3 regions of the Phyllobacterium sp. P30BS-XVII genome follow, and region 3 is predicted to be linked to each of the others. Evidence: predicted binding sites of a transcription regulator. Region 3 holds the regulator's gene; each other region holds the start of a gene.
The links. The regulator PhoB, encoded in region 3, activates phosphate uptake and scavenging genes when phosphate is short. The targets are predictions, from matches to a motif close to TGTCATNNANCTGTCAT.

Region 1 (3,280 bases), on a different contig from region 3:
CCTCCTGCCGGGACCGTGCCGATCCCGGAGCAACCGCTGGAGGCAGCCTTGATCACGCTGGCGCGCCGCGCCGGAACGGACTTGCCTGCCTATGGTCGCTCCCGCGCCGTACTCGTGGTCGAGGCGACCACCATCTTCGGCGAAGTTGTTTCCGCCATGCTGGGCGCTGACAGGGCTGATGCAAGCCACGTTCACACGCGTCTGGCCCGCGTCTGGACGGCACCGCAGGCGGAGGATTGCATCCGGCGGGCACTGGTTCTGCTTGCTGATCACGAACTCAATGCGTCAACCTTTGCTGCGCGGGTCGCTGCGTCCACCGGTGCGCCACTGGCCGCAAGCATGCTCGCTGGCCTTGCCACACTGACCGGACCGTTGCATGGGGAAGCCTATCTCAGTGTCCAGGCACTGGCCCGGACGGCGCAGACCAGCGGTGCAGATTTTGCGATCCGGGATTTGCTGGCTCAGGGCAGGGCCGTTCCCGCGTTTGGACATCCGCTCTATCCAAATGGTGATCTGCGCGCCAAAGCATTGCTGGCCCAGTTCAAGCCGGGAGATGTTTATCAGGAGATTGGCGAGATGACGCAGATGTTGACGGGCGAATACCCCAATATCGATTTCGCCCTTGCGGCGATGACCGACGCTTTTGATTTGCCACCGTCAGCGCCGGTCATACTCTTCGCCATTGCCCGGTCTGTCGGCTGGATCGCCCATATTTTCGAACAGCAATCGATGAACCAGCTGATCCGCCCCCGTGCCCGTTACACAGGTCCGCCATTGACCATGTCCTGATAAGGTTCACCCTATATGGAAAGCTTCATGCCTTCGTGGCTCGCAACAAATCCGAGCGCTTCATAAAACCGCGCCGCATCGGGGCGGGTCTTGTCGGTGGTCAATTGTACCAGCCCGCAACCACGCGCCCGGCAGGCCTCAATCGCCCATTCGAACATGCGCCGACCAAGGCCACCGCGCCGGTGGGTCTCGGCAATCCGCACGCTTTCGATCTGCCCGCGCCACATGCCGGTGCGCGACAGGCCGGGAATAAAGGTGATCTGGGCACAGCCGATAACGCTGTTGTTTTCATCCGCAACAATCAGCAGCTGGTTCGGATCATTGTCGATGGCTGCAAAGGCCGCGAGATAGTGGGTATCAATGGGATCAGAGATGATCTCGCGTTGTTTGCCCAAGGGATCTTCAGCAAGCATGGCGATAATCGCCGGAAGATCGGTGGCGTTGGCCTGGCGGATGAGGGGGGTGGTCAAAGGTGGTCTCCCAAGTCTTAGATTCGGAGCAGGATACTGCCAAGATGGATTGCAAAACCAGTATGCGTTATTCGACAAAGCAACCATGAGGGGGCTGCAAGATAATCGGAAACGTTGCAGAACTTGGCTCTGCGTACCCCCACCGTCATCCTCGGGCTTGACCCGAGGACCCATAACTTAAAAGCACTGTATATCCGGATTCATCTGATCTCCTTAGCCATGGGTCCTCGGGTCAAGCCCGAGGATGACGGTGGGGTGGGTTATGAAGAGCCAAGTTCTGCAATCTTTGCGATATGCACCCTTTGGCATAAGCAACCTTTGTGATCTGTAATCTCTGCGATTAGCATTGCATCCTCACTCTCCCTCATGGTGAGCTTGTCGAACCACGAACCACGAACCACCTCCACGCACACTGATTTTGCGTCAAACTTTAGTCTGACGTCATCAAAACTTCACACAACAGTCAAACGGCAGAGATGCACGGCACCTAATCCTTCAGGCTCGACCCACGAACTCGAACCTCTGGTGATCCCATGCGACCAATATTTGCCGCTCTGCTCTGTGCTTCCTTTCTGGTTCCGGCCTCAGCCTTTGCTGCCGATCAGGAATTCAAGGCGAAACTCGTCTCCCATGCCATTCTGCCCGCCAACACAATTATCAAAGCGCCTGAAAATGCCCCCGAACATTTAAAGACTGCGGGCAAATTCACCACGGCAGACCGCAAGCGTGCGGAAGGTCTGGGCACTGTTCCGGGCAAGGATGGTGTGCGGTTGACTGGCCTCAGCCTGCCATTCGACGGTCAGGCAGTTCAAGGCTTTTCCGGCATCAAGGCTGTTGGCGATGGTACCTACTGGTCGCTATCCGATAATGGTTTCGGCACCAAGCTCAATTCACCCGACGCCATGCTGATGCTGCATCACATTGCTTTTGATTGGGACAAGGGCACAGTTGACCGCAAGGAAACCGTTTTCCTGCGCGATCCGGACAAGAAAGTACCATTCCCGATTGTCATGGAAGGCAGTGATACCCGATATCTGACCGGCAGCGATCTTGATGTGGAATCAATCCAGCCTGTTGCCGATGGTTTCTGGATCGGTGAAGAATTTGGTCCCTATCTCGTCAAGGTAACGCGCGATGGCAAGGTCACGGACGTCATTGCAACCAAGGTTGGCGACCGCGCCGTCCGCTCGCCTGACAATCCCGCGATCACGCTGCCAGCCAACCCAACGCTGAAAAATCCTGCTTTCAACCTCAAGCGCTCCGGCGGCTTTGAAGGTCTGGCCCAGTCGAAAGACGGCAAGAAGCTTTATGCTCTGCTTGAAGGCCCGCTGTTTGGTGATGATGGCGTCGTTGAAAAGGTCGATGGTCAGCCAGCCCTGCGCGTCATCGAGTTCGATATCGCGTCAAAGAACTGGACCGGTCGCAGCTGGCTTTATCCGCTGGCACAGGGCGGCGAGGCAATCGGCGACTTCAACATGATCGATGATACGACGGCGCTGGTGATTGAACGCGACAATGGCGCGGGCACTGCCGCCAAGGCCTGTGCTGATCCGAAGACGCCAAAGCCCGATTGCTTTGATGTGCCATCCAAGGTCAAGCGCATCTACAAGATCGAAATGACCGATCAGAATGTCGGCGCTGCCGTGCGCAAGATTGGCTATATCGACCTTCTGAACATTGCTGATCCTGACAAGAAGAAGCGTCAGGGCGGCGGCGAAGGCTTTTATGATATGCCGTTCGTCACCATCGAAAATGTCGATGTGGTTGATGCCACCCACATCATCGTTGGCAATGACAACAATTTGCCATTCTCCGCGGGGCGCGCTGTCGACAAAGCTGACGACAATGAATTCGTGATCCTTGAAGTCGGTGACTTTCTGAAGGCTCGCTAAAAACAATCCGGGGCGGTGAAAACCGCCCCGAACCTCTCATGCCTCTGCTTTAAACCGCGCGCAGATTGTTTTTCGAAACGTGCTCTTCTGTGTCGGCCAAAGCCAGTTCGAAGCGGTTGAAGAGTTCGT
Region 2 (3,280 bases), on a different contig from region 3:
ATCACTATTTCAGTTTCCCAGAAACGCGACCCCATCTATGATCGCTTGGCCGGAACGGCAGTGATCCGAACGGGGCCTGAAGACCCTAGCGCGCAGATACCGCCCGCGTCGTCTTCGCCTGATGGCTGATCTGTTGCTTGGCGCCGACAATCGCCGTGAGGATATCCTCGAAAATATCAGCACAGGCTTCCCAGCTGAAACCTTCCAGCGTGGTGTCAGGATCGACGCGGCCCATGGCGAGAGCGCCTAGCGCTGCCTCCTGCAGATCGGTTGACAGAACTCCGGCACCCGTTGCGCCGATAACATCCTTTGGTCCGGCAACCGGATAGGCGGCAACCGGAAGCCCGCAGGCTATCGCCTCAAGCAGCACCAGACCGAATGTATCGGTGCGGCTCGGAAAGACAAAGACATCGGACCCCGCATAGTGGCGGGCAAGTTCCTCGCCTTCTTTCTTGCCGACAAAAACAGCGGCGGGAAACTTTTGTTTCAGCGCATCCATATCGGGACCATCGCCGACAATGAGCTTGGTTCCCGGCAGGTCGAGCGAAAGAAACGCTTCAAGGTTCTTTTCCGGTGCCACGCGGCCAACGCAGAGAAAGATCGGATGCGCGAGGCCCAGATCAACATCCGCTTGCGGGCGGAACAGGTCGCGATCAACCCCGCGCGTCCACACCCGCAATGTATCGAAACCGCGTTCGGTCAGTTCGTCATAGATCGATTGCGTCGGAACGAGACAGGTTTCGGCGGCATTGTGGAAGCGGCGCAGAAAACCATAGGTCCAGCCAAGCGGAATGGGCAGTCGCTCACGCAGATACTCGGGAAAGCGCGTGTGAAAGCTGGTGGTGAAGCGCCATTTGTTCTTCAGGCAGGCGCGGCGCGCCATGATACCGAGCGGGCCTTCGGTGGCGATATGCACGAAGGCGGGCTGCAATGCCTCAATCCTGGCCTTTACAGCGGCCGGATGGGTCAATGCCAGACGGATTTCCGGATAGGTCGGGCATGGTGCGGAGCGGTAGTCTGCGGGCGATATGATAGTCACCTCGACGCCGCGCGCCTCCATCTGCTCGCGCAATTTGGTCAGGGTGCGCACCACACCATTAACCTGCGGATGCCAGGCATCCGAAACGATGACGAGCCTTTTCATTGGATCAATCCCTGTGCGGAAATCCACCTAGGCTGCATTCGCCGCCTTCGGGCGCTTGTCTTCAAGTTTGACGACTGGTGCAAAGCCCGCATTCTCGCCAATCAGGTGCGTCCAGGAAATAAGCTCCATCTTGCCGTCATGATGTTCGACAATGGCCGTGCAGCTTTCAACCCAGTCGCCCGTGTTGATATATTCAATGCCGTCGATCTGTTCGATGGTTGCATGGTGGATATGGCCACAGATGACCCCATCCGCACCAATGCGCCGGGCTTCCTCGGAAACGACAGTCTGGAACGATCCGATGAAGTTGACAGCTTTCTTCACCCGGAATTTTGCCCAGGCGGAGAATGACCAATAACGCAGCCCAAGCATACGCCGGACCTTGTTCATAACAGTGTTGATCGCCAGTGCCGCATCATAGGCCCAGTCGCCAAGATAGGCGATATGGCGGGCGTTACGCACGACAACGTCAAACTGATCGCCGTGGATCACCAGAAATTTACGACCATCCGCCGTTTCGTGCATCGTGCGGTCCATGACCTCGATGCCGCCGAAATGCGTACCCTGAAAGTCACGCAGGAACTCGTCGTGGTTGCCGGCAATGTAAAGGATACGTGCGCCCTTGCGGCTCTTGCGCAAAAGCTTCTGCACGATATCATTGTGCTCTTGTGGCCAATGCCAGCTGCGGCGCAGACGCCATCCGTCGACGATATCACCGACGAGATAGATGGTGTCGGCATCGTGGTACTTCAGAAAGTCCAACAGGAAGTTCGCCTTGGCGCCTTTGGAACCAAGATGCACATCGGACAAAAAGAGCGTGCGAAACTTACGTGTCTCTGGCTCATCCATGAGGCTGATCTCCGTTCAGCACCGGTACACGAGGGTACCTTTGGCCTGACAGAAACCTGATTCATGTCACAGTCTTATGACGCCGGTAAAAAGTATATGATTTCTAAAGATAAACACTTGTAACAAAATGCACTTCATTTATGGCTCTTCATGTCATTTATGCATGCTAAAAAGATTGAATCGCAAATCCCAAGATGCGACAAGCCAATTTTCCGGAGGATATGATCTATGGCCAAGGATACCACGCCCGACCTATCTGACCTTGACGAAAGCGCCCTGTTTTACCATCGCTTTCCCCAGCCGGGTAAGTTGGAAATCCAGGCGACCAAGCCGCTTGGAAATCAGCGCGACCTGGCCCTTGCCTATTCCCCCGGTGTTGCAGCACCCTGCCTTGCCATTCATGCCGATCCGGCCACAGCCGCCGACTATACCAGCCGCGCCAATCTCGTAGCTGTTATATCCAACGGCACGGCGGTTCTTGGCCTTGGCAATATCGGCCCGCTCGCCTCCAAACCTGTCATGGAAGGCAAGGCCGTTCTCTTCAAGAAGTTCGCTGATATTGACGTGTTCGATATCGAAATCGATGCGCAGGAGATCAACAAGATCGTTGATGTCGTTGCCGCGCTTGAACCTACCTTCGGCGGTATCAACCTCGAAGACATCAAGGCACCGGAATGCTTTGATGTGGAGGAAATCCTCCGTGCCAAGATGAATATCCCTGTCTTCCATGATGATCAGCACGGCACAGCCATCATCGTTGCCGCAGCCATTCTCAACGGCATGGAACTGGCGGGCAAAGACCTGTCCAAAGTCAAGATCGTTGCATCTGGCGCGGGCGCTGCAGCGCTTGCCTGCCTCAATCTTCTCGTCAAGCTTGGTGCCGACCGCAAGAACATCTGGGTCTGCGATCTCGACGGTGTGGTCTATGAGGGCCGCAACACGCTGATGGACCGCTGGAAGTCCGTTTACACCCAGAAAACCGATGCGCGCGTGCTGGCCGACGTTATTGGCGGAGCCGACGTGTTCCTCGGGCTATCAGCCGCCGGAGTTCTGAAACCCGAACTGCTCAAGCAGATGGCGGCGAACCCGTTGATCATGGCGCTTGCCAATCCCAATCCGGAGATCATGCCCGATGAGGCGCGCGCCGCCCGCCCAGACGCGATGATCTGCACGGGACGGTCCGATTTCCCTAATCAGGTCAATAACGTCCTCTGCTTCCCCTATATTTTCCGTGGTGCGCTCGATTGCGGTGCGCGGGCGATCAACGAAGAAATGAAAATGGCGGCG
Region 3 (3,280 bases):
GACAGAACGATCTCTCGAAAAAGCGGTAAACGACAAAATGAATGCACAGGTCAATACGATCAAAATGCAGGGCAAGGATGTCACCGTTCACTATGGTGAAAAGCAGGCCCTGTTTGGTGTCAGCCTCGATGTGCCTGAGAAGATGGTCACAGCGCTGATCGGTCCATCCGGCTGCGGCAAGTCCACCTTCCTGCGCTCGCTGAACCGCATGAATGACACGATTGAAGGCTGCAAGATCGGCGGCAAGATCACGCTCGATGAAGAGGATATCTACAATCCGAAGATCGACGTGGTTGAACTGCGCGCCCGTGTCGGCATGGTCTTCCAGAAGCCCAATCCGTTTCCAAAATCCATCTTCGAAAATGTTGCCTATGGCCCACGCATCCATGGCCTTGCCAAGAACCGGCACGAGCTGGAAGAAATCGTCGAGAAGAGCCTGCGCCGCGCCAGTCTTTTTGACGAGGTGAAGGATCGCCTGCATGAAGCCGGTACAGGTCTTTCCGGCGGTCAGCAGCAGCGCCTGTGCATCGCCCGCGCCATAGCGGTCAGCCCGGAAGTTATCCTGATGGACGAGCCCTGCTCGGCGCTTGATCCGATTGCTACGGCGAAGGTCGAAGAACTCATCGACGAACTGCGCCAGAACTACACCATTGTCATCGTGACCCACTCGATGCAGCAGGCCGCCCGCGTTTCGCAGCGCACGGCCATGTTCCATCTGGGTAATCTGGTCGAGGTGGGTGATACGGAAATGATGTTCACCAATCCGACGGAAAAGCGCACGCAGGACTACATCACCGGACGCTTCGGCTAATCACGGGAAACAGGGATAAAAAAATGACCGAGACGCAACACACCGTCCGTTCCTATGACGACGAACTGAAGTTCCTGACCCACAAGATTGCCGAGATGGGCGGCCATGCGGAACGCATGGTCGAACAGGCCGTCACCGCCATGGTGAATTCCGATAATGCGCTGGCCCAGCGCGTTATTTCCGATGACCTCATTCTTGATGCCGGACAGCGCGAGATTGACGAGAAGGCCATCACCATCATCGGCAAGCGCCAGCCCATGGCAATTGACCTGCGCGAAATCATCGGTGCCATCCGTATTTCGTCCGATCTCGAACGGGTTGGTGATCTGGGCAAGAATATCGCCAAGCGCGTTGTTGCCGTCACCGATACGCGTCAGACGCTCTCCGTCTATCGCGGTCTGCAGACCATCGCCGAACTCGCCCTGACACAGCTCAAGGATGTGCTCGACGCCTATGCGACGCGTTCCGTGCAGCAGGTCAATATTGTCCGCGAGCGTGATGACGAAATCGATGCGCTCTACACATCGTTGTTCCGCGAACTTCTGACTTACATGATGGAAGATCCGCGCAACATTTCTGCCTGCACGCACCTTCTCTTCTGCGCCAAGAATATCGAGCGCATCGGAGACCATGCGACGAATATTGCTGAAACGGTCTACTACATCGTGACGGGTGCGCAGCTTCCAGCCGAACGGCCCAAGGAAGACCAGACCCACAGCATCATCGTTGATGAAGCCAGACAGCCTTAATCAGGAATCCAGCAATGGCGATAGCTCCCAAAATCACAGTTGTCGAAGACGAGGAAGCGCTCAGCGTCCTTCTCCGGTACAATCTTGAAGCCGAAGGCTATGTCGTCGAGACAATCGCACGGGGCGACGAGGCCGAGATCGCGCTGCGTGAAAAAGTGCCTGACCTGCTTATCCTCGACTGGATGCTGCCGGGCCTTTCCGGCATCGAACTCTGCCGCCGCCTGCGGGCGCGGCGCGAGACGGAAATCCTGCCGATCATCATGCTGACAGCGCGTGGCGAAGAAAGCGAACGGGTGCGCGGTCTGGCGACGGGTGCTGATGACTATATGGTCAAGCCGTTCTCGACCCCAGAACTGCTCGCCCGTATCAAGGCCATGCTGCGCCGGGTCAATCCGAGCCTCCTGTCGCATGTGCTGAGTTTTGGCGATCTGAAGCTTGATCGCGAGCAGCACCGGGTGTTCCGCAAGGAACGCGAGTTGAAGCTTGGTCCAACCGAGTTCCGTCTGCTGGAATTTTTGATGCAATCACCAGGCCGGGTTTTCTCACGCGGTCAGTTGCTGGACAATGTCTGGGGCGCTGACATCTATGTGGATGATCGCACGGTTGACGTCCATGTCGGACGGCTGCGCAAGGCTATCAATATTGGCCGTTCGATCGATCCGATCCGCACTGTGCGCGGTGCCGGTTATTCGTTTGGTTGATGGGTTTAAAATAGCTGTACAACGTGTGGTTCGTGGTTCGGCATAACAACCCATGAGGGACAGTGAGGATGCAAGGCTAATCGCAGAGATTGCAGTACATGGCTTCCCTTAACCTCAATCCCTCCGCGTCATCCTCGGGCTTGACCCGAGGACCCACGGCTAAGAAGCTCAAAACGAACTCGGAGCTGGGCGCTATTTAATTATGGGTCCTCGGGTCAAGCCCGAGGATGACGGAGATTGGGAGCTACAGGGAGTCAAGTTCTGCAATCTCTGCGATTAGCTTGCATCCTCACTGTCCCTCATGGTTGTTATGTCGAACCACGAACCACGAACCACGAACCACGAACCACGTCCCCTACCGCTCACAACCTAATCCCTGCGCGAAAGCTCCCGTGTTGCCTGTTCAATACCGGCAAGGGTCATTGGGTACATACGATCAGCGAAAATCTTGCGGACCATTGCGGTTGAGGCGGTGTAGCCCCAATACTGTTCTTTTGATGGGTTGAGCCAGGCGGCATTCTTCCAGTGATCGAGAACGCGGCTAAGCCAGATGGCACCGGCTTCCTCATTCCAGTGTTCGACCGACCCACCCGGATGGGACACTTCATAGGGCGCCATGGCGGCATCGCCGACGAAGATCACCTTGTAGTCAGGTCCATATTTGTGGATCACATCAAGCGTCGGAATCTTTTCCGCATGGCGGCGGCGATTGTCCTTCCACACGCCCTCATAGAGGCAATTGTGGAAATAAAAATACTCCATGTGTTTGAATTCCGAGCGCACGGCGGAGAACAGCTCTTCAGCGATCTTGATGTGCTCATCCATGGAACCGCCGACATCGAAAAACATCAGCAACTTGACGTGATTGCGCCGTTCCGGGCGGGTCTGCACATCGAGATAGCCGTGCTCGGCTGTGGATTTGATGGTGCCCGATAGATCAAGCTCGTCATCCGCGCCCTCACGCACCCAGCGGCGCAGGCGTTTCAGCGCGACCTTGATGTTGCGGGTGCCAAGCTCCA

Region 1: the regulator PhoB is predicted to act here: its motif matches at 1,699-1,715, upstream of FHW17_RS11490 (esterase-like activity of phytase family protein).
Region 2: the regulator PhoB is predicted to act here: its motif matches at 2,059-2,075, upstream of FHW17_RS14860 (UDP-2,3-diacylglucosamine diphosphatase).

Annotation. Positions count from the first base shown of each region.
Region 1 covers NZ_JACGXO010000003.1:466,911-470,190, reverse strand. The annotation lists gene FHW17_RS11500 (citrate synthase) at 1-789, shown strand, start outside; gene FHW17_RS11495 (GNAT family N-acetyltransferase) at 801-1,202, opposite strand; gene FHW17_RS11490 (esterase-like activity of phytase family protein) at 1,793-3,151, shown strand; gene FHW17_RS11485 (aminotransferase) at 3,201-3,280, opposite strand, start outside.
Region 2 covers NZ_JACGXO010000005.1:42,136-45,415, reverse strand. The annotation lists gene FHW17_RS14870 (RDD family protein) at 1-129, shown strand, start outside; gene FHW17_RS14865 (glycosyltransferase family 1 protein) at 86-1,144, opposite strand; gene FHW17_RS14860 (UDP-2,3-diacylglucosamine diphosphatase) at 1,172-1,993, opposite strand; gene FHW17_RS14855 (NADP-dependent malic enzyme) at 2,222-3,280, shown strand, end outside.
Region 3 covers NZ_JACGXO010000001.1:1,014,640-1,017,919, forward strand. The annotation lists gene pstB (phosphate ABC transporter ATP-binding protein PstB) at 38-811, shown strand; gene phoU (phosphate signaling complex protein PhoU) at 835-1,560, shown strand; gene phoB (phosphate regulon transcriptional regulator PhoB) at 1,575-2,261, shown strand; gene FHW17_RS05060 (VWA domain-containing protein) at 2,631-3,280, opposite strand, start outside.